2 regions of the Nocardioides sp. YIM 152588 genome follow, and region 1 is predicted to be linked to the other one. Evidence: predicted binding sites of a transcription regulator. Region 1 holds the regulator's gene; the other holds the start of a gene.
The links. The regulator HrcA, encoded in region 1, represses chaperone genes, less so after heat shock. The targets are predictions, from matches to a motif close to TTGGCACTCGNNNNNNNCGAGTGCCAA.

Region 1 (15,646 bases):
CATCGCCGCCCAGATCCGCGGCGAGGTGCCGGAGGCCCGCAAGGAGTTCGGCGACATCAAGGCCGTCTGCGTGATGGACGCCGGCAACAACGGCGTGGTGATCCTGGCCGACAAGATGCTGCCGCCGCGCAAGCACGGGGTCTTGATCCCGGGCCCGCAGGCCCACCTGATGAAGCTGGGCTTCGAGAAGTACTTCCTCTGGAAGATGAAGAACGGGCACGTGCAGCTGCCCTGACCATTCCTGGTTGAGGTGCGAGGCGCCTCGGCGCCGGGTTGCCGGTGGTTGAGGTGCGAGGCGCCCCGGCGCCGGGTTGCCGGTGGTTGAGGTGCGAGGCGCCCTGGCGCCGAGCCTCGAAACCACCGCCGTCGATCGGTGGTGGTTTCGAGGCTCGCTTCGCTCGCACCTCAACCACCGGCAGGGCTCGCTTCGCTCGCACCTCAACCACCGGGCTGGTGGGATGGGGCCCGTGGCGCGCGTCGAGGTACCCCCGGGGCTCGAGCGGCAGCGCACCCTCGGCCCGGACTGGGGCCGCTGGCTGGACCGGCTCCCGGCGCTGGCCGACGACGTGCTGGGGGAGTGGGCGCTGACCCGCGACGGCGGCGCGTGGCACGGCTACTGCTCGCTGGTCCTGCCGGTGCGCACCGCCTCCGGCGAGGAGGCCGTGCTCAAGCTGCACACGGACGCCGACGCGGCCGAGTCCGACCACGAGCACCTCGCGCTGCAGCGCTGGCGCGGCCGGGGCGCCGTCCGGCTGCTGCGCGCCGACCCGGGCCGCCGTGCGCTGCTGCTGGAGCGGCTCGACCGGACCGACCTCGCCGACCACTGGGACGAGGAGGCCTGCGAGGTCGTCGCGCGCCTCTACCCCCTGCTCCACGTGGCCCCGATGCCGCAGCTGCGGCCGCTGGCGTCGTACGTCCTGCGCTGGCGCCAGGCGCTCGCCGAGGACGCCGGGCGGGTGCCGGTGCCCCGGCGGCTGGTCGACCAGGCGCTGGGCCTCGCCGCCGACCTCGCCGCCGAGCCGCCGACGGCGGTCGTCCACGCCGACCTGCACTACGGCAACGTGCTGCTCGGCCGGCGCGGCGGTTCCGGCGAGGAGTCGACCTGGCTGGCCATCGACCCCAAGCCGGTCAACGGCGACCCGCACTACGAGCCCGAGCCGATGCTGCGCAACCGGTTCGAGGAGTACGCCGCGCCGGGGGCCTTCGGGTCGGTCCGCGACGGCATCCGGCGCCGGTTCCACACCCTGGTCGACACCGCGGGCCTCGACGAGCACCGGGCCCGGGACTGGGTGGTGGTGCGCAGCGTGCTCAACGCCCACTGGGCCCACCGGGACGCCCTGCGGGCCGGAGGCAGGCCCAGCCCCGACCAGCGCGACCACATCACCCGGTGCATCACCGTCGCCAAGGCCGTCCAGGATTGAGCGCGAGTCGGCAGAAACTTTCTGCCGACTCGCGCCTGCGGCTGCCGACCCGGCAGAAACTGACTGCCGACTCGCGGGTCGGTTGGGGACAATGGGGCCATGGCACACCTCGTAGCGGTCAACGTCGGCACTCCGCGAGAGGTCGGCTTCGCCGGCCGCACGTCGCGGACGGCGATCGCCAAGGAACCCGTGGACGGTCCGGTGCGGGCGCACCGGCTCGGCCTGGACGGCGACCAGGTCGCGAACACCGACGTGCACGGCGGCTTCGACCAGGCGGTTTACGCCTACGCGAGCGAGGACCTGGACTGGTGGGCGGGCGAGCTCGGCCGGGAGATCGGCCCCGGCGTCTTCGGCGAGAACCTCACCACCGCCGGCCTGGACCTCAACGCGGCGGTGGTCGGCACCCGGTGGCGGGTCGGCGGGGCCCTGATGGAGGTCGCCTCGGTGCGTACGCCCTGCAACGTCTTCAAGGGCTGGATGGGCGACCAGGGGTACGACGACACCCAGTGGGTGCGGCGGTTCACCGCCGCACTGCGGCCCGGCCCCTACCTCCGCGTGCTGGAGCCCGGGGAGGTGGCGGCGGACGCCGCGATCGAGGTCGAGTCGGTCCCCGAGCACGGCATCACCGTGGTGGACCTCTTCGTCGCGCTCAACCTGGACCGCGCGCGCCTGCCGGAGCTGGCGGCGATCGAGGACCTCGCCGAGCTGCCGCGGCGCGTGATGGACGACTACCTGGCGCGCGGGTGACCGAGAGGGGCTGGGCAGTTCGACCAAAGAAACGTGCGGGGGGTGACGTCGCTCCCGGACGCGGCGTGATCTAGGTTACTCTCCCGTATCCATCGGGTCTCGGGACAGACGACATCGCGCGCAGGGAGCGTCATGGCCATCACGTACGACACCAGCTTCATCGACCACATGCCGCAGAACTGCGCCGTGCAGTTCCTCGACCGCGTGGAGGTGAACCCGGACGCCGAGGCGTTCCGCTTCCCGGTCGGCGAGGCGTGGGAGTCCGTCACCTGGCGCCAGGCGGGCGACCGGGTACGCCGGCTCGCGGCCGGCCTGCTCGCGCTCGGCATCGAGTCCGAGCAGCGCGTCGGCATCGCCTCCAACACCCGCTACGAGTGGGTCCTGGCCGACCTGGCCGTGATGTGCGCCGGCGGCGCCACCACCACGGTCTACCCGTCGACGAAGTCCGACGACGCGGCGTTCATCCTCGGCGACGCCGAGTGCCGGGTGGTCTTCATCGAGGACGCCTCGCAGCTGGAGAAGATCGAGGAGCACCGTGCCGAGCTCCCCGCGATCGTCAAGGTCGTCTCCTTCGACGACGCCGACGCCGACGGCGAGGGCGTGCTCTCGCTGGACGCCCTCGCCGAGCTCGGCGACGGCTACCTGGCCGAGCACCCGACCGCGATCGACGACATCGCCAAGTCGATCCCGGCCGACCAGCTGGCGACCCTGATCTACACCTCCGGCACCACCGGCCGGCCCAAGGGCGTGCGCACCCTGCACCGCGCCTGGGTCTACGAGGGCGAGGCGATCAAGGCGCAGGACATCCTGCACGAGGACGACCTGCAGTTCCTGTGGCTGCCGATGGCCCACGTCTTCGGCAAGGTGCTGACCTCGGCGCAGATGGCCTGCGGCTTCGCGACCGCGATCGACGGCCGCGTGGACAAGATCGTCGACAACCTGGGCGTCGTGAAGCCGACGTTCATGGGCGCAGCCCCGCGCATCTTCGAGAAGGCCCACGCGCGGATCGTGATGATGCAGCAGGCCGAGGGCGGCCTGAAGGAGAAGATCTTCAACCGCGCCTTCGAGGTCGGCACCGCGGTCGACGAGCTGACGCTCGCCGGCAAGCCGGTCCCGTTCCTGCTCAAGGTGCAGCACGGGCTCTTCGACAAGCTGGTCTTCAGCAAGGTGCGCGAGCGCTTCGGCGGCCGGGTGAAGTTCTTCATCTCCGGCTCGGCCGCGCTCAACCCCGACATCGCCCGCTGGTTCCACGCCGCCGGCGTGCTGATCCTCGAGGGCTACGGCATGACCGAGAACGCCGCCGGCGCCACGGTCAACCACCCCAAGGACTACAAGATGGGCACGGTCGGCCCCGCGCTCCCGGGCGCCGAGGTCCGGATCGGCGACAACGGCGAGGTCCAGCTCCGCGGCCCGCACATCATGGCCGGCTACCACAACCGCCCCGAGGCCTCCGCCGAGGCGTTCACCCAGGACGGCTGGCTGCGCACCGGCGACAAGGGCGAGCTGGACGAGGACGGCTTCCTGCGGATCACCGGCCGGATCAAGGAGCTCTTCAAGACCTCCGGCGGCAAGTACGTCGCCCCGCCGGCGATCGAGGCGAAGTTCAAGGCGCTGTGCCCCTACGCCAGCCAGTTCATGGCCTTCGGCGCCGAGCGCAACTTCGTCTCCGCGCTGGTCACCCTCGACCCCGACGCGATGGCCGCGTGGGCGGCCGAGAACGACATGGCCGGTGCCTCCTACACCGACCTGGTGCGGTCGGAGAAGGTCCAGGCGATGGTCGGGGAGTACGTCGACGCCCTCAACGCCCAGCTCAACCGCTGGGAGACCATCAAGAAGTGGAAGCTCCTCGACCACGACCTCACGATCGAGTCCGGTGAGCTCACCCCGTCGCTGAAGGTCAAGCGCTCGGTGGTGGAGAACAACAACAAGGACCTGATCGACTCCTTCTACAGCTGACAGCCGGCGCACAGCGCCGACACAGGTCCGGCCGCGAGGCTGCGCGCATGGACCAGCACGACGCTCACGACGAGCACCGCGAAGGCCTCAGCCACGACCTGCCCACCCTCCGGGAGAAGGGGATGGTGGGCAGGTCGTGGGGGCGCCGCGGGCTGTTCGGCATCGCCGGCGGCCTGGGCGTCGCCCTCGTCGCCGGCTGCGGCAGCGACACCTCGACGAGCGCGTCGTCCGGCGCGTCCGCCACCGGCGGCCCGGCGGGCGCCCCGCCGAGCGGTGGTCCCGGTGGTCCCGGTGGTCCCGGTGGTCCCGACGGCCGGGGCGGCGGCCCCGACGGCGGTGGGATGGGCGTCTCGCAGCAGGGCCTGGACGACGGCGACATCCCCGAGGAGACCGCCGGTCCGTACCCCGGGGACGGCAGCAACGGCGTCAACGTGCTGACCGAGTCCGGCATCGTCCGCTCCGACATCACCCGCAGCTTCGGCGACGCCGGCGGCGTCGCGGCGGGCGTGCCGCTCACCATCGCGCTCAAGATCTACGACAACGACGCGGACGGCATGACGCCGTACGAGGGCGCGGCGGTCTACCTGTGGCACTGCGACCGGGACGGCCTCTACTCCCTCTACTCCGCGGGCGCCGAGGACGAGAACTACCTGCGCGGGGTGCAGGTCGCCGACGCCGACGGCGCCCTTACCTTCACCAGCATCTTCCCCGCCTGCTACGAGGGCCGCTGGCCGCACCTGCACTTCGAGGTCTACGGCTCGGTCGACGACGCCACGAGCGCCAGCAACAAGCTGCGCACCTCCCAGATCGCGTTCCCCGAGGACGTCTGCGACACCGTCTACGGCACGGCGGAGGGCTACGAGGCGTCGGTGGACACCCTCTCCCGGGTCACCCTCGACACCGACGGCATCTTCAGCGACGGCTACTCGCTGCAGATGGGCAGGCTGACCGGGTCGGTCGACGAGGGCTACACCCTGCGCCTCAACGTGCCCGTGTAGCCCCGCGCGTGTGAGGATGCGGGCGTGCCGTCCGCATTGCCCGAGGGGGAGCCCGTCCCCGACGACGGCTCCCTCCCCGCAGCGGCGCTGGCCGAGGTCGGCCGGCGCCCGTTCGGCGTCTACCTGCACGTCCCGTTCTGCAGGGTGCGGTGCGGCTACTGCGACTTCAACACCTACACGGCCGAGGAGCTGGGACCCGGCGTCTCCCGGGCGACCTTCGCCGACCAGGCCGTCGCCGAGGTACGCCGCGCGCGGCAGGTGCTGGGCGAGGTCGACCTGCCGGTGGAGACGGTCTTCGTCGGTGGCGGCACCCCGACGCTGCTCGAGCCCGAGGCGCTGGGCGCGGTGCTGGCCGCCGTCGACGAGGAGTTCGGGCTGGCCCCGGGCGCCGAGGTGACCACCGAGGCCAACCCCGACTCGGTCGACCTCGGCCGGCTGGAGCGGCTGCGGGCGGCCGGGTTCACGCGCGTCTCCTTCGGGATGCAGTCCAGCGTCCGGCACGTGCTCGCGGTGCTGGACCGCACCCACGACCCGGAGCGGGTGCCCGGCGTGGTGGCCGCCGCCCGGGCCGCGGGCTTCGAGCAGGTCAGCCTCGACCTGATCTACGGCACCCCGGGGGAGTCGGCCGGCGACTGGGCGGCCTCCCTGGACGCCGCGCTGTCCTGCGAGCCCGACCACGTCTCGGCGTACTCGCTGATCGTCGAGGACGGCACCGCGCTGGCGCGCCGGGTGCGGCGCGGTGAGCTGCCGATGCCGGACGAGGACGACCTGGCGGACAAGTACGTGCAGGCCGACGAGGCGCTGACCGCCGCCGGGCTGGGCTGGTACGAGGTGTCGAACTGGGCGCGCGACGACGCCGCGCGCTGCCGGCACAACCTGGGCTACTGGGCGGGCAGCGACTGGTGGGGCGTCGGGCCGGGCGCCCACAGCCACGTCGGCGGCGTGCGCTGGTGGAACGTCAAGCACCCGGTGGCCTACGCCGACCGGGTGAACGGCGGTCGCAGCCCGGCGCAGGCCCGCGAGGTGCTGGACGCGGAGACGCGGCGCCTGGAGCGGGTGCTGCTCGAGGTCCGGGTGCGCGAGGGTCTGCCGCTGGACGCGGTGCCGGCACCGGAGACGGTCGGGGGCCTGGTCGCCGACGGGCTGCTCGAGGACCCCGCCGCGCACGGCGGGGACCGGCTGGTGCTGACCCGGCGCGGGCGGCTGCTCGCCGACGGCGTCGTGCGGACGCTGCTCGGCTGACCCGCGCCGCCCGGCACGCACCCGGCCGGCGGCCCTACGATGCGGTGCATGAGCGAGCCGCCCGAGAGGCCGTCCGAGCCGGAGCCGCCGTACCAGCCCTACGGCCAGCCGGCGGCGTACCCGCCGTACGGCCACCCCTCGCCGGCCTACCCGTACGGCGTCGACCCGGTCACCGGCGCGCCGATCTCGGACAAGTCGAAGACCGCCGCGGGGCTGCTGCAGCTGATGCTGTCGCTGGTCGGGATCCCGGGCGTCGGCCGGCTCTACGCCGGGAACACGGCCCTCGGCCTCGGCCAGCTGCTCGGCGCGGTCGGCAGCTACGTGCTGTTCTGCGCGATCATCGGCTTCCTGACGGCGCCGCTGTTCATCCTCTGGGGCATCGTCGACGGCATCGTGATCCTCGCCTCGACCACCGTGCGCGACGGCAACGGCCGCGTCATGCGGTGACGAAGTCGATCAGCTCCTCGACCCGGCCGAGCAGCGCCGGCTCCAGGTCGTCGTAGGACCGCACCTTCGACAGGATGTGCTGCCAGGCCCGGGCGATGTCGGCCTGGTCGCGATGCGGCCACCCCAGGTGCTGGCAGATCCCCTTCTTCCACTCGATGCTGCGGGGGATGGTCGGCCACTCGCGCAGCCCGAGCCGGTCGGGCTTGACCGCCTGCCAGATGTCGACGAACGGGTGGCCGAGGATCGCCACGTCCTTGCCGTGCGGCCCGCGGCGGATCGCCTCGGCGATCCGGGACTCCTTGGAGCCCTTGACCAGGTGGTCCACCAGCACGCCGACGCGCCGCTGCGGACCCGGCTTGAATCCGACCAGGTGGTCGGCGAGGTCGTCGACGCCGCCGAGGTACTCCACGACGACGCCCTCGATCCGCAGGTCGTCGCCCCACACCTTCTCCACCAGCTCGGCGTCGTGGCGGCCCTCGACGAAGATCCGGCTGGCCCGGGCGACGCGCGCCTTCGCGTCGTGGACGGCGATCGAGCCGCTCGCGGTCCGGGTCGGCTTGGCCGGCGCCTTCTGCCGGACGGGCGCGACCAGGATCACCGGCCTCCCCTCGAGCAGGAAGCCCGGCCCGAGCGGGAAGGTACGCCGCTTGCGGCGCCGGTCCTCGAGCGTCACGGTGTGCAGGTCGCGGTCGACCGCGACGATCTCGCCGCACCAGTCGCTGGTCACCTCCTCGACCACCAGCCCGTGGTCGGCGGGCGCCTCCACCGCGCGACCGCGCTTCGGGACGTTCCAGTCGCCGGCCAGGACATCGGTGCCGTATCGGTCTGCCACGACCGACGACACTCTCACCCCGGGCGGCGGATCCGGCGGAGGCGGCTCGGCGGGTGGTGAGAATTCGTCCGGTGCGTCCGTCACACCGACGTCACGGCGCCGCAACAGCGCGGCCGCGGCGCTGGGGGAGCATCGCCGGGTGCACGTCGCCGACCAGCTCTTCCCCGACCAGTTCTCGGTCACTCTGGGCGGCGAGGAGGCGGGCGCGGACGACCTGTTCCCGGGGTGGACGGCCTCGGACCGGTACGGCGTGGTGGTCACCGAGTCCCTCGGCGCCCTCGGTGCGGGGCTGCTGACCCAGCTCGCGATCGCGCTCTTCTACGAGGTGTGCCCCGAGCGCCGGACCCGGCGGGCGACCTACCCGGACGTCTACCTGTTCCACGTCGGCGGCCCCCACGGCGACTTCAGCCACTTCGACTTCTGGCCGCCCCGCCGGGAGGTGCGGCTGCCCGCGGGCGACCCGCTGGCGCTGCTGGAGGCGGTCAACGCGCACGCGATCACCCGGCTGGCGCTGCCCGACGGGCCGGCCGGGGATCCCGCCGCGTTCCGCGACGGTCCCAGCACGTGGGCGGAGGAGGCGTCGGCGATCGACCGGCTGCGCTCCTGCTTCCGCTACGGGGCGAGCGGCGACGTGGCGCGCCCCGACGTCCGGCTGGCCACCACCGATCCGCGGGCCACCGAGAACCTCACCGCGACCCTGCACCCGTTGGCCAGCGCGCTGGCGCTGCGCGAGGCCGTCCTCGACGGCGAGCGCGGCGCCCTGCCCGGCCCGTCCGTGCCGGCGGACATCCTGCGCTGGGTCGACCTCGTCGAGCGGCGCCAGAGCGAGGTGGCGACCGGGTTCCGCGCCGCCGCCGCGCGCGAGCACGCCGAGCGGGCGTCGGGCGGGACGCTGACCCAGACCTACGGTCGGCTGACGGTCGGCGAGGCGCTGGCCCGGATCGCCGGCTGCTGACGCCCTTCCCGCGAGTCGGCAGAAACCTTCTGCCGACTCGCGCTCAGGCGTGCGGGATCGGGCGTGCGGGATCAGGCCATCGGCAGCGTGCGCCGCGCGGGCGGTAGCTGCGCGTAGCCGCGCCGGACGGCGTCGGCGAGCACCTCCCGCGGCAACGGCCACTCCCCGGCGTCGAGCGCCTCGGCCTCCGGCACGCCGCCGGCGGCGAGCTCGCGGATGGTCTCGGCGACGGCGCCGAGCAGGTCCCGCTGGTCCTCGACGAACCGCCGGTCGACGGGGGCGCCGTGCCCCGGCACGACCACCGTGGCCGTCGTGGTGAGCCCGAGCGCGAGGTCGAGCGTGTACGGCCAGTCCATCGGGTAGCAGTCGTCGCCGAGCGCGGGCGGCCCGGACTCCTCGACGAGGTCGCCGGCGAGCAGCACGTCGGCGTCGGGCACCCGGACCACGAGGTCGCCGCCGGTGTGCCCGCGGCCCGGGTGGAGCAGCTCCAGGAACCGGTCGCCGAGGTCGATCACCGCGGCGCTGGAGAACGTCCGGTCGGCCGGGACGACGGGGGTGGCCCGCAGGCCGACCCACGCCCCCTCGTCCTCGCCCGGCAGCGTGCCGCGCCGCGCGGCGTCCGCCTGGATCCGGCGTACCGCCGCCGGCGTGCGGGCGGCGGCCTCCTCGTGGGCGTGGATCGGGATGTCGCCGTACGCCTCCCGGAACGCGTTGTTGCCGAGGACGTGGTCGAAGTGCTCGTGCGTGTTGACCAGGGCGCGCACGTCGCCCGCGCCGAGCGCGCGGACGTCCGCGACCACCTCCCGCGCCGCGGCGTCGGAGGAGTGGGTGTCGACGACGACCACCCCGTCGGACCCGCCGACGGCCGTGACGTTGACGTCGAACCAGGGGTAGCGGGCGACCCAGACCCGGTCGGCGACCTCGGTGAACCTCACCGGGACACCGTACGGGGCCGGCGTGGCGTACGGGGCCGGCGTGGCGTGCGGGCCGGTGTCGGCGCGGCCGGGCGGTGGGCGGTCAGCAGATCCCGGGGTGCAGGCGGTCGCGGATCAGCTCGCCCAGGTCCCGGGGGCCGCGGGCGGCGCGGGGGAACGGCAGGGAGCGCTGGTGCGCGCCCGCGGCGTCGACCCAGGTCAGCGTGAGGCCGTCGGGGGACAGGTCGCTCAGCGTGGCGCCGGCGACGGCGCCCGGTCGGCTGACCGCGAGGGCGGCGGCCGCGACCCGCAGCTCGCCCTGGTGGCAGTCGTTGGCGTGCTCCGCGGTGCGTTGGAGGAGGCCGCGGTTGAGCTCGTGGGCCGGCGACCAGAACGCCCGGAGCGGCACGCGGGTCCGCAGGCCGGTCCCGTGCTCGTCGTGCCGGGTGAGCAGCACGAGCTGCGGGTGCAGGACCGCGGCCGTGCGCGGCTCGGCGCAGCACGGGCACGGCTCGGTGCCGGCGTCCTCGAGCCGGCCGGTGAGCGTGAGCACGACGCGGCGATCGGGGGAGCCGGGCCTGCCGAGACCGCTGGTCAGGGTGAGGACGGCCCCGCGACCCTCGCCGGCGGCGCGGGCGAGCGGCGCGGCGGGCGGGCAGGTGAGCACCGGCCGGCCGTCGGACTCCTGCAGGGTCAGGTGCTCCCCGTCGCCGGTGCCCGAGACCGGGACGGGGGTGGTGGCGTCGGTGCCGTCGACACGCAGGTCCGCGTCCGCGGGGCAGGAGAGGATGCTGCGTGCCAGGCCGGCGAGCCTGGCGGCGTCGACGTGGTGGGTCGTGTCGTGGGCGGTCACGGTGCCTCCTGATCAATAAGGTGAGGCTAACCTAAACGACATTCGACGACCGGGCCAGAGGTGTCTCGCGCGGCGCCGAGGTGGCCCTGCTCGGCGCCGGCGCTAGGATTGGCACTCATCCGGGCGGAGTGCCAGGCGTCGCGAGGCGCGGGGCGGTGCTGCCCGGCGTTCGGTCCGGGAGCTCGTACACGCAGGGAATCAGGAGGTGGGCATGCAGGAGGACCGCAGGCTCGCCGTGCTCCGGGCGATCGTGGAGGACTACGTCGCCACCGAGGAGCCGGTCGGTTCCAAGGCGCTGGTCGAGCGCCACGGCCTCAACGTCTCGCCCGCGACGATCCGCAACGACATGGCGGCGCTGGAGGAGGCGGGCTACCTGGCCCAGCCGCACACCAGCGCGGGGCGCGTGCCCACGGACAAGGGCTACCGGCTGTTCGTCGACCGGCTGACCACGGTCCGGCCGATGAGCACCGCCGAGCGCCGCGCGATCACGACCTTCCTCGACGGGGCCGTCGACCTGGACGACGTCGTCCACCGTTCGGTCCGGCTGCTCGCCCAGCTGACCCGGCAGGTCGCCGTGGTGCAGTACCCGGTGCTGTCCCGCTCGACGGTGCGTCACATCGAGGTGGTGGCGATGACCAGCACGCGGCTGCTGGTCGTCCTGATCCTCAGCACGGGACGGGTCGAGCAGCGGGTCGTCGAGCTGGCGGAGGCCATCTCGGACGACGGGCTGTCGCGGCTGCGGACCCGGCTGAACCTCGCGGCCGTCGGCGAGACCATCGCCGACGCGGCGGCCGCGCTGACCGACCTGCTGACCGACGAGGAGCGGCCCGACGCAGCCACCGTGGCCGCGGTGCCGACCCTGGTCGAGGCGATGAGCGACCACCGCTCCGACGAGCGGATCGTGGTCGGCGGCACCGCCAATCTCGCGCGCTTCGGCGGCAGCTTCGACAGCGCGATCCGGCCGCTGCTGGAGGCGCTGGAGGAGCAGGTGGTGCTCCTCAAGCTCCTCGGCGAGGCGACCACCGGCGACACCGTCACGGTCCGGATCGGGGCCGAGGGGCCGGTGGAGGAGCTGGCCTCGACCAGCGTCGTCGCCTCCGGCTACGGCCCCGGCGACGGCCTCGCCTCGCTCGGTGTCGTCGGCCCGACCCGGATGGACTACCCGACCACGATCGCGACCGTGCGCGCCGTCGCGCGCTACGTGTCGCGGATCCTCGACGAGAGCTGAAGGAAGAAACCAGATCGTGTCCCAGGACCTCTACGAGCTCCTCGGCGTCGACCGGGACGCCGACGACGCCACCCTGAAGAAGGCCTACCGCAAGCTGGCCCGCCAGCTGCACCCGGACGTCAACCCGGACCCGGAGAGCCAGGAGCGCTTCAAGCAGGTCTCGGCCGCGTACGAGGTCCTCTCCGACCCGCAGAAGCGCGCGGCCTACGACCGCGGCGGCGACCCGTTCGGCGGCGGCTTCGGCGGCCAGGGCGCCGGCTTCTCCTTCACCGACATCATGGACGCCTTCTTCGGCGGCCAGGGCGGGGCCGGCGGTGGCGGGCGCGGCCCGCGCTCCCGGGTGCGCCGCGGCCAGGACGCCCTGATCCGGCTCGAGGTGGAGCTGGCGGAGGCCGCGTTCGGCGTGGCCCGCGAGATCAAGGTGGACACCGCCGTGCGCTGCACCACCTGCGGCGGCGAGGGTGCGGCGCCGGGCAGCAAGCCGGTCGCTTGCGAGACCTGCCACGGCCAGGGCGAGGTCGCCCACGTGCAGCGCTCCTTCCTCGGCGAGATCCGGACCCTGCGCCCCTGCCCCGCCTGCCGCGGCTACGGCTCCGTCATCCCCGACCCCTGCCGCGACTGCGCCGGCGACGGCCGGGTCCGATCCCGCCGCACGCTGACCGTCAAGATCCCCGCCGGCGTCGACACCGGCACCCGCGTCCAGCTCACCGAGCAGGGCGAGGTCGGCCCCGGCGGTGGCCCCGCCGGCGACCTGTACGTCGAGATCCACGTCGCGCCGCACGACACCTTCACCCGGCACGGCGGCGACCTCCACTGCACGGTCTCGGTGCCGATGACCGCCGCGGCGCTGGGCACCACGCTGACGCTGCCGACGCTGGAGGCCGACCTCGAGCAGGGCGCGGGCTCCGGCGTGGAGACCGAGTTCGAGCTCGAGGTGCCCGCGGGCACCCAGTCCGGCCACGAGGTCTCGCTGCGCGGCCGCGGCGTACCGGGCCTGCGCGGCGGCCGGGGCGACCTGGTGGTCAGCGTCGCCGTGGAGACCCCGACCAAGCTCGACGCCCGCCAGCAGGAGCTGCTCCGCGAGCTCGCCCAGCTGCGCGACGAGGAGCAGCCGACCGGCAACGTCCGCCCGACGCACAAGGGCTTCTTCGGCCGGTTCCGCGACGCGTTCTCCGCCCACTGAGCCGCCGACGGACCCCGCGCCGATGACCCTGCCCCAGCACCTGGTGCGGACCCTGGACGGGGTCGAGGTGGGCGCCGTCGTCACCGTCGACGGGGACGAGGCGCACCACGCGGTCGTGGTCCGGCGGCTCCGGGTGGGGGAGTCGGTGCTGCTGACCGACGGCCTCGGCCGGGTGGTCACCGGCGAGGTCGCCCAGACCGCCAAGCGCGCCTTCGACGTCACCGTCACCGAGGTCGTCGACCACACCGAGCCGATGCCGCGGCTGACGGTGGTGCAGGCGCTGCCGAAGGGGGACCGGGGCGAGCTGGCCGTCGAGGTGCTGACCGAGATCGGCGCCGGGCGGATCGTGCCCTGGGCCGCCAGCCGCAGCGTCGCCGTCTGGAAGGGCGAGCGCGCGACGAAGTCGCACGCCAAGTGGGCGGCCACCGCGCGCGAGGCTGCCAAGCAGGCGCGCCGCGCCTGGCACCCCGTGGTCGAGCCGTTGGCCACCTCCGTGACGGTGACCGAGCTGATCGCCGCCGCCGACCTCGCGGTGGTGCTGCACGAGGACGCGGAGGAGCCGCTGGCCGCGGTCGCCGAGCCCGAGCTCGGCGAGATCCTGCTCGTGGTCGGCCCCGAGGGCGGCCTCACCGAGGACGAGGTGGCCCGCTTCGTCGCCGCCGGAGCGGTCGCCTGCCGGCTGGGCACCGAGGTGCTGCGCACCTCGACCGCCGGCGTCGCCGCCGCCGCGGCGCTGCTCGCCCGCACCCGCCGCTGGGGCGCCGCCGGGGGCTGATCCGTGGCCGCGTCACATGGATCCTGGTCGCTTCCTGGCGCTCAACCCGACAAGAATCCATGTGACGCGGCGCCCGCGCACCGCGCTACTCCACGGTGAACGCCTTCGTGTCGACGGTCGGGCCGGGGCCCTCGCCGTCGGAGGGGTCCGCGGTGGCGGCGACGAACGTGTACTCGCCCGGCTCCAGCACCGACAGGTCCAGGTCGGCCGACCACGGGTAGAGGTGGTCCAGCCAGCCCTCGGCGGTGGCGAAGGAGTCGGTGACGTCGGCGCCGTCGGCGTCGAGCACCTGCCACGGCACCGTCGCCTCGAACGAGCTGGCCACACCGCCCACGGTGGCGCTGTCGCCGGAGAGCGGCTCGTCCAGGCCGGTGATCACGTTGACCAGCGCGAGCACGTTCAGCTCCTTCTGCGCCTCCGCCCCGCTGGGTACGCCGAGGTAGTCGACCTGCTCGCCGTCGAGCAGGAACTCGACCGGCGCGGCGCTGATGGCCGTCGGGTCGTAGTCCTCGCCGGTCTGCACGGTCTGCAGCGTCCACACCAGCTGCTGCACGGCGAGCTTCGCCTCGGCCGCACTCATCCCGGCGGGGCGCTCGGTCCACGAGGCGTCGGCGATCTCGACCGTGTAGGCGCCGTCGGTCCCGGCGCCGGCCAGCCCGGTGCCGTCGACCAGGCTGCCGGCCGGGACCAGGGTCGCGTAGTCGGGATCCTCCGGGCCGTCCATCAGGAAGCCGACCACGTCCGTCGCGGCGACACCCGCGTGGAGCTCGCGGAAGAGGCGCGGGCCGTGCGGGGTCTCGCCGACGTAGAACGGCGTCACCAGCAGCTCTCCGGCCGCCTCGGCGCCGTCCGTGGCCTCGCTCGCCGGTGCCGACGCGGTGTCGCTGGCGGTGGCGCTGGCGGTGTCGCTCGCGGTGTCCTCGGCGTCGCTCGTCCCGTCGTCGCCGCAGCCGGCGAGGCCGCCCAGCGCGAGGGCGGCGACCGCCAGGGTCGGGATCGCGCGGCGCATCCGGTGGCGGGGATGGGGTCGGCGCATGGCTTGTCCTCCGTGTCGGTGTCGGGAGCGGGCGGTCAGGGGATGACGACGGTGCGGTCGTCGCTGAAGAGCCCCGGGCGGTCGGTGGTCTGGCCGACCGAGCGGGCCGACGCCTCGAAGACGTACTCGCCGGCGGGCAACCCGCTGACGTCGATCGGCGGCGTCTGCCAGCCCCGGGCGTGGTCGGTGGTACCGCCCTCGCCGGCGTCGAGCAGTTCGGCGCGGCCCCGGGCGACGACCTCGCCGCCGGGGGCGGTCAGCGTCCACCGGACGGTGCGCACGTACTCGGCGAGCGTGCCGCGCGCCGTCAGGTCGGCGTCGAGCCGCTGGCCCTCGGTGGGGTCGCTGACGCCGACCGGCGCGGTCACCGCGTACTGCCGGTCGCGGGCGACTGCTCCCTCCGTGGGCACGCCCAGCACGGTATCCGCCGGGGCGCCCCCGAACGTGAAGGCGACGGGTACGGCGCGTCCCGCCGCGGCCTCGGCCGTGTAGACGACCTGCTGGAGGCCCAGTCGCGCCTCCCCGCGGGAGATCTGCGGCGGACGCCGGAGGGCCTCCGCGCCGAGGTCGACCACGATCGTGTCGCCGTCGACCTCGGCGGCGGCGAAGGAGTCGGCAGGCCACAGGGTGCGGTAGTCCGGGTCGAGGGGGCCGTTCTCGGCGGTGAGGGCGTCCAGGGCGGCGAGGACCACCGCCGAGTCATCCGACCCGCCGTCCGCGCCCTCCGCGCCGCCGGCGTCCGCCGCGTCGCCCGCCCCGGGCACCGTGGCGAACTCCCGGAACAGCCGTGGGCCGGTCGCGGTGTCGGCGATGAAGTACAGCGCGGCGGTGTCCCCGTCCCCGCCGGCGACGACGACGCCGTCCGTGGTGGGCGGGGACGCCGGTCCGTTCCCGGTCACGGGCGCGCTGCCCCCGAGCAGGGTGCCCAGGGCCAGGCCGACGGCGACGACCGCCGCGGTGGCCAGTCCGGCGCCGAGCGCGATCGACAGCCACCGGGTGCGGGCGCGCCGGTGACCGGGGGCGGTGCGGCGCCGGATCTCGCCCAGCCGGTCAGGGGGC
Region 2 (15,646 bases), on a different contig from region 1:
GCGCTCGGTGGTCGTCCTCTGATGGGCGCTGCGACCGGACTCCGCGTCGACCACGCCGTCACCAGCGGCACCTTCAGCCTCGACGGCGAGACCTTCGACGTCGACAACAACATCTGGGTCGTCGGCGACGACACCGAGTGCGTCGTGATCGACGCGCCGCACTCGGTCGAGGACATCCTGGCCGTGGTGGGGGAGCGGACGGTCAAGGCGATCGTGCTGACCCACGCCCACGACGACCACTGCCGGATGGCGCCGCCGCTGCGCGCGGCGGCCAACGGCGGCTCGGGCGCCCCGATCATGCTGCACCCCGACGACCGCCCGCTGTGGGAGCTGACCCACGGCGGTCCGGACGACGAGGACGCCACGCTGTGGGACCTCGACCTGGCCGACGGCCAGGAGATCTCGGTCGGCGGCACGACCCTGACGGTGATCCACACCCCGGGCCACGCCCCGGGCGCTGTGTGCCTCTACTCGGCGGACCTGGGCGCCGTCTTCACCGGCGACACGCTCTTCCACGGCGGCCCCGGCGCCACCGGCCGCTCGTTCAGCGACCGGCCGACGCTCGAGGCGTCCATCCGCGCCTCGCTGTTCGACCTGCCGGCCGACACGGTCGTGCACACCGGGCACGGCGACGACACCACCATCGGCGCGGAGGCCGACGCGCTGGGTCGCTGAGCCCGCTGTCTCGGTGCCGGGTCGTGTGCCTGAGGCATCGGCATAGGCGGGTCTCAGGCACACGACCCGCGGCACGCGGCGCCCGATGCCTCCCCGCACGACCAGCACCAGCACCAGCACCAGCAGCAACACCAGCGGCCCCGGCCGCCCGAGTGATCGGGCGACCGGGGCCGCTGCGCGTGGTGCCGCCGGGGCCGTGTCAGGCCCGGGCCGGCTCCTCGACGGGCTCCTCCGGCTCGGCCGGCGCCTTCTCGTCCCCGTGGCCGGGCCACCAGGCGGCGTGCCCGATCAGGGCGGTCAGCGCCGGGGTGAAGAACATCGCCATCACGAACGCCGCCACGAAGATGCCGAACGAGAGCGCGAAGCCCATCGACACGATCAGCGTGTTGCCACCCAGCATCAGCGACGCGAACGTGCCGGCGAGGATGACGCCCGCGGCAGCGATCGTCGGACCGGCGTGCTTGATCGCCTCGGCGGCCGCCGCCCGCGGGTCCTTGCCCTCGCGGGCCTCCTCACGCAGCCGCGCGATCATCAGGATGTTGTAGTCGGTGCCCAGCGCCGTCACGAACAGGTAGATGTAGATCGGCAGCATGAAGATCAGGCCCGGCTCGCCCTGGACGTGCTGGAACACGATCACGGTCGCACCCAGGGTCGCGGCGAAGCCGAGGCCGACCGCCGCCATCAGGTACCAGGGCGCCACCAGGCTGCGCAGCAGCAGCGCCAGGATCAGCATGATCACGATCGCCGCGACCGGGAAGACGACCTTGTAGTCGCGCACCATCGCCTGCTGCAGGTCGGCGAAGATCGACGGGGTGCCGCCGACGTACGCCTCGGTGCCCGCGGGGGCGGCCGAGTGCGCGAGGTCGCGGATCGGCCCCTTGGTCAGCTCCAGCGCCTCGTCGGACGAGGGGTCGACGTCCAGGATCAGCGAGATCTGGGCCGTGGTCCCGTCGTCGGAGACCAGTGCCGGCGCGACCTGTGCGACGCCCTCGGCCCCGGCCAGGGCCTCGCCGTACGCCGCCAGCTCCTGCTCGTCCAGGGTGCCCTCGTCGGCCCGCACCAGCACCGGCACCGGGTCCGAGGTGCCCGCGGCGAAGTGGTCGAGGTAGGTGGCCTGCGCCTGGCTGGACTCGAGGTCGTCGGGAACGCTGGAGCTGAAGTCGAACGACGGGGAGAAGCCGAGCGCGAAGACCGCGAGCGCGGCCATCACGAGGCCGGAGGCGGTGGCGTAGAGGCCGGGGCGGCGGGCCAGGCCCTGGCCCCGGGCCGCGAACCGGGCCGCCTCGGGCTCGACCTTCCACTTCTTCGACGGCCAGAACAGGGCCCGGCCGAGCACGGTGACCACGGCCGGGACCAGGGTCAGTGCGGCCACGAGCGTCACCGCGACGGCGATCGCCAGCGCGGGCCCGATCGCCTTGAAGATGCCGAGCGAGCTCAGCACCAGCGCGAGGAACGCCACGATCACCGCGCCACCGGCGGAGGCGATGGCCTCACCGGCCCGCTCCAGGGCGTAGACCACGGCGCCCGGGGTGTCGGCGACCTGGCGCATCCGCTCCCGGTACCGGAAGAGGAAGAACAGGATGTAGTCGGTGCCGATGCCGTAGAGGACGACCACGAGGATCGTCTCGATCGAGGAGTCCGCCTTGAGGTCGAAGATCTCGTTCGCCCAGGAGATCATCCCGGTCGCGACGAACGAGACGATGGTGACCACGACCACCGGCAGCAGGCAGATGATCACGCTGCGGAAGATGATCGCGAGCAGCGTGACGATCAGGACGATCGTCGCGATGCCGACGATCGCCAGGGTCTGCTCGCTCGACTCCTGGGAGTCGAGGCCCTGCAGCACGGGACCGCCGGACTGCACCTTCAGGTCGCTGTCGGCGACCAGGTCGTCGAGGTCGCCGCGCAGCTCCTTGCCGTCCTCGACCGCCTGCGGGTCGTAGCCGGTGGCGCCGTCGGCGAGGCCGACGATGCCCAGCGCGACCTGGCCGTCGGCGGAGAGGTTGGGCTGGCCCTGCTCGTTCACGACGAAGACCTGCGGCAGGAAGGTCTCGGTCCTCAGCTGCGGGCCGAGCTCCTCGGCGACCCGGGCCACCTCGGCCTGGTCCTCCTCGGTCAGCGGCTCCCCGTCCTCGCGCTCGAAGACCAGGATCGCGGCCGGCGTGATCGCGGCCGGGAACTTCTCGGCCTGCAGGGTCATGGCCTGGATCGACTCGTAGTGGTCGGGCAGGAAGTCCGACTCCTCCGAGGTGGTCTGCAGGGCAGGGGCGAGGGAGACGACGGCGACGGCGAGCGCCACCCACGCGCCGATCACGTACCAGGGATGACGGGAGATGAACCGTCCTAGAGCTTTGAACACGGGGGAGAACGCTAGCGGGGCCGGCCGACCGAACCGTGCCATTTTCGGTTGCGATCCGGTGACGCCTCCCTCAGAGCGGCTCGACCAGCAGCGCGGTGCCGGCCCCGAAGACCCGGGTCAGCACGATCGTCGCCGGCACGTCCCCGGTCAGCGCGAGCCGCTTGCGCAGCTGGTCCGGGACCACGTCGACGCCGCGCTTCTTGATCGTCAGGGTGCCGACCCCCCGCGAGCGCAGCGCGGCCTTGAGCTGCTTCTCCCGGTACGGCAGCTCCTCGAGCACCCGGTAGCCGCGGGCGAACGGGGTGCGGAACGGCTCGTCGGAGGTCACGTAGGCGATGTGCGGGTCGACCAGGCTGCCGCCCACCCCGGCCGCGACCGCGGTCACCAGGCCCGCGCGGATCACCGCGCCGTCGGGCTCGTAGAGGTAGTCGCCGACCGGGCGCACCCCGACCACGCCCGGACCGGGGTCCTCCTCGTCGGTGATCGTGGCCAGGCCTCCCTCGCCGATGACCGTGGCCCGGCGCGACACCGTGGCGGTGCGCCCGCCCCACAGCGCCGCCTCCTTGACCTCGCCCCGGTCGCTGACCCACTCGGCCTCGACGCCGGCCGGGATCAGGTCGTGGGGGATCCCCGGCGCGACCTTGACGCAGGAGTCGCGGCGCAGCAGGTCCTCGGCCCAGGACCACGGCGGCGACCAGTCCTCGGCGCGCCAGGTGCGACCGGCGCCGGTGCGGCGTGCGGGGTCGGCGAAGGCGAGGTCGAACGGCGCGTGGCTGACCGTGGTGGCGTCGGCCACCTGGACCGCACCGCCGAGGCCCAGCGCGGCCAGGTTGGCCTCGGCGACCGCGACGCGGACCGGGTCCAGGTCGACGCCGGCCACCACGAGGCCGGCCCGTGCGGCGGCGATCATGTCGCCGCCGATCCCGCAGCCGAGGTCGATCAGCGTGTGCGCCCCGAACGCGGCGTACCGGCCCGCGCGATGCGCGGCGACCGTCCACCGCGTGGCCTGCTCGAGGGCGTCCGGGGTGAAGTACATCCGCGCGGCGAGGTCGCCGAACTTCGCCTCCGCGGCGGCCCGCAGCTCGACCTGCGTCAGCACGGCCGCCGCCTGCTCGGCGGTGGCGGAGCGGCGCAGGTCGGTGTTGACGCGCAGCTCCTGCTCGCCCGCGGCGATGGCCTCCGTCGCGGTGGCGAGGAGCGCCTGCCCGTCGTCGGTCAGCAGCCACCGGAACGCGTCGAGATCCACGCGGCCATCCTGTCAGCATCCCTCGGGGACGGGCCTCTCTGGCACTCGTTGGCAGTGAGTGCTAGTTTCTTCGTTGGCACTCTCCTAGCGAGTGTGCCAGTGCTTGTGAAGGAGCGCGACCCCCGCGACGGCGTGCCCCATCCCAAGCCCCAACGTGGGAGGGCCCCGCCCTCCGTTCCAAGTCAGACAACTTCTCAGCAGAGAAAGAGGTCGATCCCGTGTCGATCAACATCAAGCCCCTCGAGGACCGCATCGTCGTCAAGCCCCTCGACGCCGAGCAGACCACGGCTTCGGGCCTGGTCATCCCCGACACCGCCAAGGAGAAGCCGCAGGAGGGCGAGGTCCTCGCGGTGGGCGCCGGTCGCTGGAACGAGGACGGCGACGAGCGCATCCCCGTCGACGTCGCGGTGGGTGACAAGGTCATCTACAGCAAGTACGGCGGCACCGAGGTCAAGTACGCCGGCCAGGAGTACCTCATCCTGTCCGCCCGCGACGTGCTGGCTGTCGTTTCCTGATTTCCGATCCGGGTCGTGTGCCTCTGACATCGCTGTGACGCGGTGACGGGCACACGACCCGTTTCGCTTTCCTTCGAAGGAGAAGAAATGCCGAAGATCCTGGAGTTCGACGAGAGCGCCCGCCGGTCGTTGGAGCGCGGCGTCGACGCGCTCGCGAACACCGTCAAGGTCACGCTCGGCCCCAAGGGCCGCTACGTCGTCCTCGACAAGCAGTGGGGCGCCCCCACGATCACCAACGACGGTGTCACCGTGGCCCGCGACGTCGAGCTGGACGACCCGTTCGAGAACCTCGGTGCCCAGCTCACCAAGGAGGTCGCGACCAAGACCAACGACATCGCCGGCGACGGTACGACGACCGCGACCGTGCTGGCCCAGGCGATGGTCCACGAGGGCCTGCGCGCCGTGGCCGCCGGCTCGAACCCGATGGGCATCAAGCGGGGCATGGACGCCGCGGCCCAGGCCGTCTCCGACGCGCTGCTCGCCTCCGCCCGCGAGGTCGAGTCCCGCGAGGACATGGCGTCGGTGGCGACCATCTCGAGCCGCGACTCGCACATCGGCGACCTGCTCGCCGAGTCCTTCGACAAGGTCGGCAAGGACGGCGTGATCACGGTCGAGGAGTCCAACACCATGGGCACCGAGCTCGAGTTCACCGAGGGCATGCAGTTCGACAAGGGCTACCTGTCGGCGTACTTCGTGACCGACCAGGAGCGCATGGAGGCCGTCCTCGACGACCCGTACATCCTCCTGCACCAGGGCAAGATCTCCTCGATCCAGGAGCTGCTGCCCCTGCTGGAGAAGGTCATCGCCGCGGGCAAGCCGCTGTTCATCCTCGCCGAGGACGTCGAGGGCGAGGCGCTCTCGACCCTGGTCGTCAACAAGATCCGCGGCACCTTCAACGCCGTCGCGGTGAAGAGCCCGGCCTTCGGCGACCGCCGCAAGGCGATGATGCAGGACATCGCGATCCTGACCGGCGGCACCGTGGTCGCCCCCGAGGTCGGCCTCAAGCTCGACCAGGTCGGCCTCGAGGTGCTGGGCCAGGCCCGCCGCGTCGTGGTCACCAAGGACAACACCACGATCATCGAGGGCGCCGGCGACCACGACGCCGTCGAGGGTCGCGTCGCCCAGATCAAGGCCGAGGTCGAGAACACCGACTCCGACTGGGACCGCGAGAAGCTCCAGGAGCGCCTCGCGAAGCTCGCCGGCGGCGTGTGCGTGATCAAGGTCGGCGCCGCCACCGAGGTGGAGCTGAAGGAGAAGAAGCACCGGATCGAGGACGCGGTCTCCGCGACCCGCGCCGCCATCGAGGAGGGCATCGTCCCCGGCGGCGGCTCCGCGCTGGTGCACGCCGTCTCCGCGCTCGAGGACGACCTGGGCCTGACCGGCGACGAGGCCGCCGGCGTGCGGATCGTCCGCAAGGCAGCCGACGAGCCGCTGCGCTGGATCGCCGAGAACGGCGGCGTGAACGGCTACGTGGTGATCTCCAAGGTCCGCGAGGCCGGCGTCGGCAACGGCTACAACGCCGCCACCGACGAGTACGGCGACCTGGTCGCCCAGGGCGTCCTGGACCCGGTCAAGGTCACCCGCTCCGCGCTGGTCAACGCCACCTCGATCGCGGGCATGCTGCTCACGACCGAGACCCTGGTGGTCGACAAGCCTGAGGAGGAGGAGCCCGAGGCGGCCGGTCACGGCCACGGGCACGGTCACGGCCACTGATCCCGGCTGAGCCTGCTCCCTGAGCAACGCGAAGGCCCCCGCTCCTCGAGGAGCGGGGGCCTTCGTCGTGCGCGAGCCGGTGTGCACCGGCCGCGGGGCTCGGTCAGCGGGTGTGGCCGGCCTCGCCGCCGCCGATGTAGCGGGCCTTGGGCAGGCCCTGGGCCTCGGTGAGCTGCGAGGTGAGGTGGGCGATCAGCGTGGCGTCGAGGATGGAGTGGAAGGTGCCGTCGTCGTTGAAGTTGACGTTGGAGCCCTGGACGACGAAGAGCACCGTGGTGTCCTCGGTGTTCGTCTCGGGCACGGCGAGGGTGTGCACGGAGGCGCCGGGCTCGTAGAGGTAGGAGCCGGCGGTCTGCGGCTGGTCGGCGTACTCGAGGTAGTGCCAGGAGCCCGAGAGGGTGTACGCGTCGACCGCGCCGGTGTGGTAGTGCAGCGGGATGGTGGCGCCGGGGGCGAAGGTGGCCAGCACGACCCACACGCCGTTCTCGAGGTCGAGACGCAGCGGCTTGAAGTGCACGCCGGGGCCGAGGGCGTCCTTGATGAGCGCCTCGTTCTCGGTGTTGATCGTCAGCAGCTCGCCCTGGGGGAGCGCGACCAGCGGCAGCTGGGCGCCGGTGATGGTCTGGGCGGGGCCGGGGGCGGTCGGGTTGATGACGGGCATTGCTTCTCCTTGGTCGGGGACCGGTGGATCCGGTGCTGGGTGGCCGGTTCTTCCGGACACCTGTGACGGTAGTCACCGTGACGTGGGTCATACTTGACGTCGTGCGACATCGTTTTGACATTGTGCGACATCGCCCGGGGTGCGGCGCGTGGTGATGATTAAGGCCAGCTCCCTGACCGGGTACGCCGAGCTGGTGGCCGAGCGGGGCGGCGACCCCGCGGCGCTGCTGCGCGCCGTGGGCCTGCGGCCCCGGATGCTCGACGATCCCGACGCGTTCATCGCCTACCGCTCCCTGGCCCAGGCCATGGAGCTGGCCGCCTCGACGCTGGCGGACCCGTTCTTCGGGCTGGAGCTCGGCAGCCGCCAGGGGCTGGACATCCTGGGGCCGATCGCCGTGATCGCCCAGCACTCGCCGACCGTCGGCGCCGCACTCGACGACATCGCGCGCTACCTGGTCGCCTACAGCCCGGCGATCGCGATCGCGGTCGTGCCGGCCTCCGCGACGGTCGCCCGGTTCGAGTTCGAGATCACCGCCACCGAGGTCGGCCCCGTCGCCCAGGCCTACGACCTCAGCCTCGCGGTGGCGCTGCAGAGCTTCCGGATCCTGGCCGGGGAGCGGTTCACGCCGGCCCGGGTGCTGCTGCCGCACGCGCCCGTCGTCCCGCCGGCGGCGTACCGCGAGCGGATCGGGTGCCCGGTTCTCTTCGACCAGGACGTCTGCGGGTTCGAGTTCGACGCCGGCCTGCTGGAGCGGCACCTGGCCACCGACGACCCGCGGGTACGGCGTCTGGCGGTCGACTACCTCAGCGGGATCGGCACCCCTGCCGCCGAGCGGCTCGAGGACCGGGTCCGGCTCCTGGTCGGCCGCACGCTCGCGGCCGGGCACTTCTCGATCGAGGCCACCGCGGGCCACCTGGCGCTGCACCCGCGCACCCTGCAGCGGCGCCTGGCCGCGGACGGGCTCCGGTTCGCCGATCTCGTCGACGACGTCCGGCAGGAGACGGCGCGGCGCTACCTGGCCGAGTCCGGCCTCCAGCTGGGGCAGATCTCGGCCCTGCTGGGCTACAGCGAGCAGTCGGCGTTCAGCCGCGCGTGCGTGCGCTGGTTCGGGGACCCGCCGCGGGCCGTCCGGAGGCGCCTCGCGCGGTCTGCCGACGGCGATCGGGACAAGGTCCCGCCGGTCCCGGGCGTCTAGGCGTTCCGCGGAAACATTGGCGGTCGCCTCGCGTGACGCTCCTCCGGCATAGTGATGCCATGTTGTGGCGTGTGCGTGCCGATCTGCCGGATCGGCCGGGGACCCTGGCCGGGCTGGCCGCAGCCTGCGGCGACGCCGGGGCCGACATCAAGCGGGTCCAGATCTTCCCCGACGGCGACCGGGTCACCGACGAGCTGGTGCTCGGCACGCCCGAGGGCTGGGGCGCCGAGCAGATCGAGGCGCTGGTCACCAGCGCGGGTGGCACCGAGGTGACCGTGATGCGCTGCGGCCCCGCGGCGATGGACGACCAGCCCACCCGCTACGTCAACGCGGTCCGGGCGATCATCGCCGAGCCCGCCAGCTTCCCCGACGTCGCCGCACACCTCTTCGATGCCGACATCGCGCTGGCCGGCGCCGACGCCGACGTGCTGGAGATGATCATCGGCCCGACCACCAGCATTCAGATCCGTCGTACGCCGCCGTTCACGTCCGTCGAGCGGGCGCGCGCGGCAGCGCTCGCCGAGCTCGTCGGCGAGGTGCTCGGCGCGGCGTCCCCGCCGGCGCCCGCGCGGGGCAGCGGCGGGGTGGAGCCGGAGTACGTCACCGCCACCCACAGCGTCTCCGCGCTGGTCTCGGGGCGGGTGACCGGGCGGGCCACCGTCGAGGTGCTCACCGACGTCGCGCTGCCCTGGCCGGTCGACCTGTGGGTGGACCCGTCCTGGCACCGCCGCGGCATCGGCACCCGGCTCCTCGCCGGCGTGGCGCGGCTGGCCCGCACCCACGGCGCGGAGGAGATCGTGCTCACCGCGCCCTCCGACAGCCAGGCCGTGCTGCCGATGGTGCTCGCGGCGGGGATGCGCGGCCGGATCCGGATGGCCGGGGAGTCCCTGACCGTGCGGATCGCGGTCACCGATCTCCGCGTGTGAGGACCTCCTCGCCCGGACGGTTGCCCAGGCGCCAGCCGCCGACCGGCAGGTCGAGCGCCTCCGCCGGGCCCCAGGACTCCTCGGCGTAGGGGGCGACCGGGGGCCGGCGGTCCAGCACCGGCTGGCAGATCTCCCAGAGCCGCTCCACCTCGTCGGAGCTGATGAACAGCGTCCGGTCGCCACGCAGGACCTCCAGCAGCAGCCGCTCGTAGGCCTCCAGCGGGTCGGAGTCGGGCGCGTCGCAGACCAGGTCGAGGCGGAAGACGCCCTCCACCAGCGACATCGCCGGACCGGGCCGCTTGGCCCGGACCTCGATCGCGATCCGCGGCTGGTCGGCCAGCTCGAAGACCAGCTCGTTCGGCGCCGGCTGGCCGCCGTGCTCGGGCTTCAGCCAGCGGTGCCGCGGGTCGTGGAAGCGCACCGTGATGGTGCGCCGACCCTCCGCCATCGCCTTCCCGGTGCGCAGGTAGAACGGCACGCCGCGCCACCGGTCGTTGTCGATCCAGGCCTCCATCGCGACGAGGGTCTCCACCTCGGAGTCCTCGGCCACGTCGGGCTCGTCGCGATAGCCCTCGTACTGGCCGAAGACGACCCGGCCCGGGTCGAGCGGGCGGACCGCGCTGAACACCGCCGCCTTGGCCGCGCGCAGCGCCGACTCCCGGTAGGCGTGCGGGTCCTCGAGCGCGACGAAGCCGAGCAGCTGGAACAGGTGGGTGGTGACCATGTCGCGCAGGCAGCCGGTGCCCTCGTAGAACGAGCCCCGGTCCTCGACCGTCAGCTGCTCGGGCACGTCGATCTGCACCGACTCGATGCTGTGCCGGTTCCAGGCCGGCTCGAAGAGGCCGTTGGAGAAGCGCAGCGCCAGGATGTTCTGCACCGCCTCCTTGCCGAGGAAGTGGTCGATCCGGAACACCTGGTCCTCGGCGAAGACCGAGGAGATCACCGCGTTGAGCTCGCGTGCCGAGGAGAGGTCGGTGCCGAACGGCTTCTCGGCGACCAGCCGGGACCGGGCGACGAGGTCCTCCCGCTCCAGCATCCCGACCATCCCCTTGACCGCCGAGGGCGGCACCGAGAGGTAGAGCAGCCGCCGTACCGAGCCCAGCAGGCAGGAGCACGTCGCGAGGAGCCGGTCCTCGGCGTCCCGCACCGCCTGGCCGAGCGCCGCGCCGTCGTCGGCGGAGGAGGCTACGTAGGTGACCCGCTCCAGCATCCGCTCGAGCGCCTCCTTGTCGACGTCCTCCACGAACTCGTCCAGCGCCTCGCGGACCACGTCGTGGAACTCGTCCCGGGACATCTCATGTCGACCCGTCCCGATCATCTCGAAGTGCTCCGGGAGCCGGCCGTCGATGGCCAGGTGGTAGAGCCCCGGGAACAGCTTCCGGGCGGCGAGGTCGCCGGTGGCGCCGAAGAGGACGAGGACGTGGGGGGCAAGGTCGGATGTCACACCACCCAGCGTGTCGGACTCGTCAAGGGGAGGGCCTAGACTGATCCGGTGGAGGTCACTGAGGTTCCTGCAAAGTTCGCCCCGCTCGGTCTCACGTACGACGACGTCCTGCTGCTGCCGGGCCACTCGGACCTGGTCCCGGACGAGATCGACACGACCTCGCGGCTGACCCGCGAGATCTCGCTCCGCGCGCCGCTGGTGAGCGCCGCCATGGACACCGTCACCGAGTCGCGGATGGCGATCGCGATGGCCCGCCAGGGCGGCATCGGCATCCTGCACCGCAACCTCTCGATCACCGAGCAGGCGCTCCAGGTCGACCTGGTCAAGCGGACCCAGACCGGGATCATCTCCAACCCGGTCACCATCGGCCCCGACGCGACGCTGGAGGACCTCGACCGGATCTGCGGCGAGTACCGCGTCTCCGGCCTCCCCGTCGTCGACACCGACAACCGTCTCCTCGGCATCTGCACCAACCGCGACCTGCGGTTCACCCCGGTCGCGGAGTGGGCCACCACCAAGGTCGACGAGGTGATGACGCCGATGCCGCTGGTCACCGGCCGCGTCGGCATCGACCGCGAGGAGGCGACCCGGCTGCTGCGCCAGCACAAGCGCGAGCGCCTGCCGCTGGTCGACGACGAGGGCCGCCTCGGCGGCCTGATCACCGTCAAGGACTTCGTGAAGTCCGAGCAGTTCCCGCACGCCTCCAAGGACGCCGACGGCCGCCTCCTGGTCGGCGCCGCGATCGGCTACTTCGGCGACGCGTGGGAGCGCGCCACCACGCTGATCGAGGCCGGTGTCGACGTGCTCGTCGCCGACACCGCGCACGGCAACGTGCGGATGCTGATCGACATGGTGCGCCGGCTCAAGACCGACCCCGCCACCCGGCACGTCCAGGTGGTCGGCGGCAACGTCGCCACCAAGGACGGCGCGCAGGCGTTCGTCGACGCGGGCGCGGACGCGGTCAAGGTCGGCGTCGGCCCCGGCTCGATCTGCACCACGCGCGTCGTCACCGGCGTCGGCGTACCGCAGGTGACGGCGGTCTACGAGGCCTCGCTGGCCTGCAAGCCGGCCGGCGTGCCGGTGATCGCCGACGGCGGCATGAAGCACTCCGGCGAGATCGCCAAGGCGCTCGTCGCCGGCGCCGACGCCGTCATGGTCGGCTCGCTGCTCGCCGGCTGCGAGGAGGCCCCGGGCGAGCTGGTGCTGGTCAAGGGCAAGCAGTTCAAGTCCTACCGCGGCATGGGCTCGCTGGGCGCGATGTCCAGCCGCGGCAAGAAGTCCTACTCCAAGGACCGCTACTTTCAGGCCGAGGTCGCCAGCGACGACAAGATCGTGCCGGAGGGCGTCGAGGGCCAGGTGGCCTACAAGGGTCCGCTGGCCGACACCGCGCACCAGCTCATCGGTGGCCTGTCGCAGTCGATGTTCTACATCGGCGCGCGCACCGTCCCGGAGCTGCAGGAGAAGGGCCGGTTCGTCCGGATCACCTCGGCCTCGCTCAAGGAGAGCCACCCGCACGGCGTCGAGATGACCGTAGAAGCACCGAACTACCACCGCTGAGTCCCTGGCGCCGGATACGCGGGCGCTGGCTTCGTTGGGGGCGCTCGACGACCCGCTTCGCTCGAAGGTCGCCTTCGCGCCCCCGCCTTGCCATCACCCACGTCTCCGACGCCAGGGCCGCCAGCGGACCGCTGACTGCGTTGGAGGCGCCCGCTGCGCGGGCGATAGGCTGCTCCGGTGACTGACTTCGAGATCGGCCGCGCGAAGCGGGCCCGTCAGGCCTACTCCTTCGACGACATCGCGATCGTGCCGTCCCGGCGCACCCGCGACCCCGAAGAGGTCAGCATCGACTGGCAGATCGACGCCTACCGCTTCCAGCTGCCGATCGTGGCGGCGCCGATGGACTCGGTGATGTCCCCGGAGCGGGCGATCGCATTCGGCCGTCTCGGTGGCCTCGGCGTGCTCAACCTCGAGGGCATCTGGACCCGGTACGAGGACCCCGAGCCGCTGCTGGCCGAGGTGGCCGAGCTCGACGGCCTGGCCGGCACCCAGCGTCTGCAGGAGATCTACGCGGCCCCGATCAAGGCCGAGCTGATCACCGAGCGGCTGCGCCAGGTGCGCGAGGCCGGCGTCACCGTGGCGGGCTCGCTCTCCCCGCAGCGGACCAAGGAGTTCGCCAAGACGGTCGTCGACGCCGGCGTCGACATGTTCGTCATCCGCGGCACCACGGTCTCGGCCGAGCACGTCTCCAGCCAGGCGGAGCCGCTGAACCTCAAGGAGTTCATCTACGAGCTGGACGTGCCGGTGATCGTCGGCGGCTGCGCGACCTACACCGCCGCGCTGCACCTGATGCGGACCGGCGCGGCCGGCGTCCTGGTCGGCTTCGGCGGCGGCGCCGCGCACACCACCCGCACCGTGCTCGGCATCGCCGTGCCGATGGCCTCCGCCGTCGCCGACGTCGCCGCGGCGCGCCGCGACTACCTCGACGAGTCCGGCGGCCGCTACGTCCACGTCATCGCCGACGGCTCGATCGGCCGCTCCGGCGACATCGCCAAGGCGATCGCCTGCGGCGCGGACGCGGTGATGGTCGGCTCGCCGTTCGCGCGGGCCACCGACGCCCCCGGCCACGGCTTCCACTGGGGCGCCGAGGCCCACCACGCCGACCTCCCGCGCGGCGCGCGGGTGCAGTTCGAGCAGATCGGCAGCACCGAGGAGATCCTGTTCGGTCCCTCCCGCGTCGCCGACGGCACGATGAACCTGGTCGGGGCCCTGCGCCGCTCGATGGCCACGACCGGCTACACCGAGCTCAAGGAGTTCCAGCGGGTCGAGGTCGTCACCGCCTGACGTCCCGCCCGCACCGGCGTCCCGCACTGCGGGCGCTGTGCGTGGCGGTGGTTGACCGATCCGCGTCCGGCGCGGAACCGTGACCCCCGTCGCAACAGACGGAGGGATCGATGAGTCAGACCATCACGCGGGAGGACCTGCGCCAGCGCGTCGCGGACCTGCTCGCCGAGCACGACCCGGCCACCACGGAGCGCCTGGACTTCCTGCGGGCCCGGTACGACGCAGGCCTGGCCTGGGTGTTCTTCCCGGAGGGTCACGGCGGGCTGGGCCTGCCGCGGGAGTGGCAGCGGGACGTGGAGCGCCAGCTCGCCGGGGCGGGCGCCCCCGACAACCAGCCGCGGCGGATCGGGATCGGGCTCGGCATGGCCGCGCCGACGATCCTCGCCTACGGCACGCCGGAGCAGAAGGAGCGCTTCCTCAGGCCGCTGTGGACCGGTGAGGAGGTCTGGTGCCAGCTCTTCAGCGAGCCCGGCGCCGGCTCGGACCTCGCGGGACTCGCCACCCGCGCCGTACCGGACGGTGACGGCTGGGTGGTCAACGGCCAGAAGGTGTGGACCTCCAGCGCGCACACCGCGCGGTTCGCGATCCTCGTCGCCCGGACCGACCCGGACGCGCCGAAGCACCGCGGCCTGACCTACTTCCTGTGCGACATGACCGACCCCGGCGTCGAGGTGCGGCCGCTGCGCCAGATCACGGGCGAGGCCGAGTTCAACGAGGTCTTCCTGACCGACGTCCGGATCCCCGACAGCCAGCGCCTCGGCGCCGTCGGGGAGGGCTGGAAGGTCGCGAACGCCACCCTCAACAACGAGCGGGTGGCGATCGGCGGCGCCGCGATGCCCCGCGAGGGCGGCATGGTCGGCAAGGTCGCTGAGGCGTGGCGGGAGCACCCGGAGCTGCGTACCCACGACCTGCACCAGCGGTTGCTGCGCGGCTGGGTGGAGGCCGAGGTGGCGCGGGTCAGCGGCATGCGGCTGCGGCAGAAGCTCGCCATCGGCCAGCCCGGCCCGGAGGGGTCGGCGATGAAGCTCACCTTCGCGCGGCTCGCCCAGCAGCTCTCCGGCCTCGAGATCGAGCTGCTCGGCGAGGACGGCCTGCGCTACTCCGACTGGACAATGGTGCGGCCCGACCACGTCGACTTCACCGGCCGCGACGCCGGCTACCGCTACCTGCGGGCGAAGGGGAACTCGATCGAGGGAGGCACCTCGGAGATCCTGAAGAACATCGTCGCCGAGCGCGTGCTCGGCCTGCCGGGCGAGCACCGCACCGACAAGGACGTCCCCTGGAAGGAGACCGTGCGATGAGCGAGGCATCCGGCCAGGCCACGAGCGAGCTCGAGCTGCTGCCGACCGCCGAGGAGAACGACCTGCGCGACGCCGTCGCGTCGCTGCTGTCGCGGCGCTGCGAGGTGGACGCCGTCCGGGCGATGTACGACGGGGACGACGCCGCCGTCGCGCCGTTGTGGAAGTCCGTCGCCGCCGAGCTGGGCCTGGCCGGCCTGCTGGTCGGCGAGTCCGAGGGCGGGGTCGGCGGGTCGGCCCGCGAGGCGGCGGTGGTGCTGACCGAGCTCGGTCGCTCCGTCGCCCCGGTCCCGTTCCTGACCAGCGCGGTGCTGGCGAGCACCGTGCTGACCGCCGCGGTCGAGGCCGGCACCGCCACCGAGGCGGCCGGCTTCCTGCTCGCCGACCTCGCCGCCGGGGACCGCACCGCGGCGCTGCTGGTGCCGCTGACCGCCGGGCCGGGCTCCGCCGCTGCCGGCGGCCTCGCCGCGGCCCGGGTGGAGGGGGAGCCGTGCACCGTGCGCAGCGTCGCCGGGGTGCTGGAGGCCGACGTGCTCCTGGTCCCGATCGCCACCCCCGACGGGCTGGCCGTGCGGGCCGTGGCGGTCACCGACGCCCGGGTCGAGCCCGTGGTCTCGCTCGACATGACCCGCCCGCTGGCCGACGTCACCGTGGCGCCCCGCGACGGTGCCCCGGTGCTGGTGGAGGCCGGCGGCGGTGCGGCCGCGATCGACCGGGCGCTGCTCGTCGGCGCCGGGCTGCTGGCCGCCGAGCAGGCCGGCGTCGCGGCGTGG

Region 2: the regulator HrcA is predicted to act here: its motif matches at 4,354-4,380, upstream of groES (co-chaperone GroES).

The regions. Positions count from the first base shown of each region.
Region 1 covers NZ_JBEGDJ010000048.1:9,914-25,559, forward strand. Annotated here, with positions in the region: gene ABLM29_RS17850 (NAD(P)/FAD-dependent oxidoreductase) at 1-235, shown strand, start outside; gene ABLM29_RS17855 (aminoglycoside phosphotransferase family protein) at 459-1,421, shown strand; gene ABLM29_RS17860 (MOSC domain-containing protein) at 1,521-2,168, shown strand; gene ABLM29_RS17865 (AMP-dependent synthetase/ligase) at 2,301-4,124, shown strand; gene ABLM29_RS17870 (dioxygenase family protein) at 4,172-5,122, shown strand; gene hemW (radical SAM family heme chaperone HemW) at 5,147-6,364, shown strand; gene ABLM29_RS17880 (hypothetical protein) at 6,413-6,811, shown strand; gene ABLM29_RS17885 (DUF3097 domain-containing protein) at 6,801-7,643, opposite strand; gene ABLM29_RS17890 (hypothetical protein) at 7,783-8,598, shown strand; gene ABLM29_RS17895 (MBL fold metallo-hydrolase) at 8,670-9,533, opposite strand; gene ABLM29_RS17900 (DUF2470 domain-containing protein) at 9,616-10,365, opposite strand; gene hrcA (heat-inducible transcriptional repressor HrcA) at 10,577-11,593, shown strand; gene dnaJ (molecular chaperone DnaJ) at 11,610-12,776, shown strand; gene ABLM29_RS17915 (16S rRNA (uracil(1498)-N(3))-methyltransferase) at 12,799-13,551, shown strand; gene ABLM29_RS17920 (Gmad2 immunoglobulin-like domain-containing protein) at 13,637-14,587, opposite strand; gene ABLM29_RS17925 (GerMN domain-containing protein) at 14,623-15,646, opposite strand, start outside.
Region 2 covers NZ_JBEGDJ010000006.1:21,765-37,410, forward strand. Annotated here, with positions in the region: gene ABLM29_RS05070 (S-(hydroxymethyl)mycothiol dehydrogenase) at 1-22, shown strand, start outside; gene ABLM29_RS05075 (MBL fold metallo-hydrolase) at 22-675, shown strand; gene ABLM29_RS05080 (MMPL family transporter) at 875-3,034, opposite strand; gene ABLM29_RS05085 (THUMP-like domain-containing protein) at 3,105-4,280, opposite strand; gene groES (co-chaperone GroES) at 4,499-4,795, shown strand; gene groL (chaperonin GroEL) at 4,883-6,508, shown strand; gene ABLM29_RS05100 (2,4'-dihydroxyacetophenone dioxygenase family protein) at 6,612-7,169, opposite strand; gene ABLM29_RS05105 (AraC family transcriptional regulator) at 7,324-8,364, shown strand; gene ABLM29_RS05110 (GNAT family N-acetyltransferase) at 8,436-9,290, shown strand; gene zwf (glucose-6-phosphate dehydrogenase) at 9,271-10,734, opposite strand; gene guaB (IMP dehydrogenase) at 10,783-12,291, shown strand; gene ABLM29_RS05125 (GuaB3 family IMP dehydrogenase-related protein) at 12,469-13,575, shown strand; gene ABLM29_RS05130 (acyl-CoA dehydrogenase family protein) at 13,686-14,876, shown strand; gene ABLM29_RS05135 (acyl-CoA dehydrogenase family protein) at 14,873-15,646, shown strand, end outside.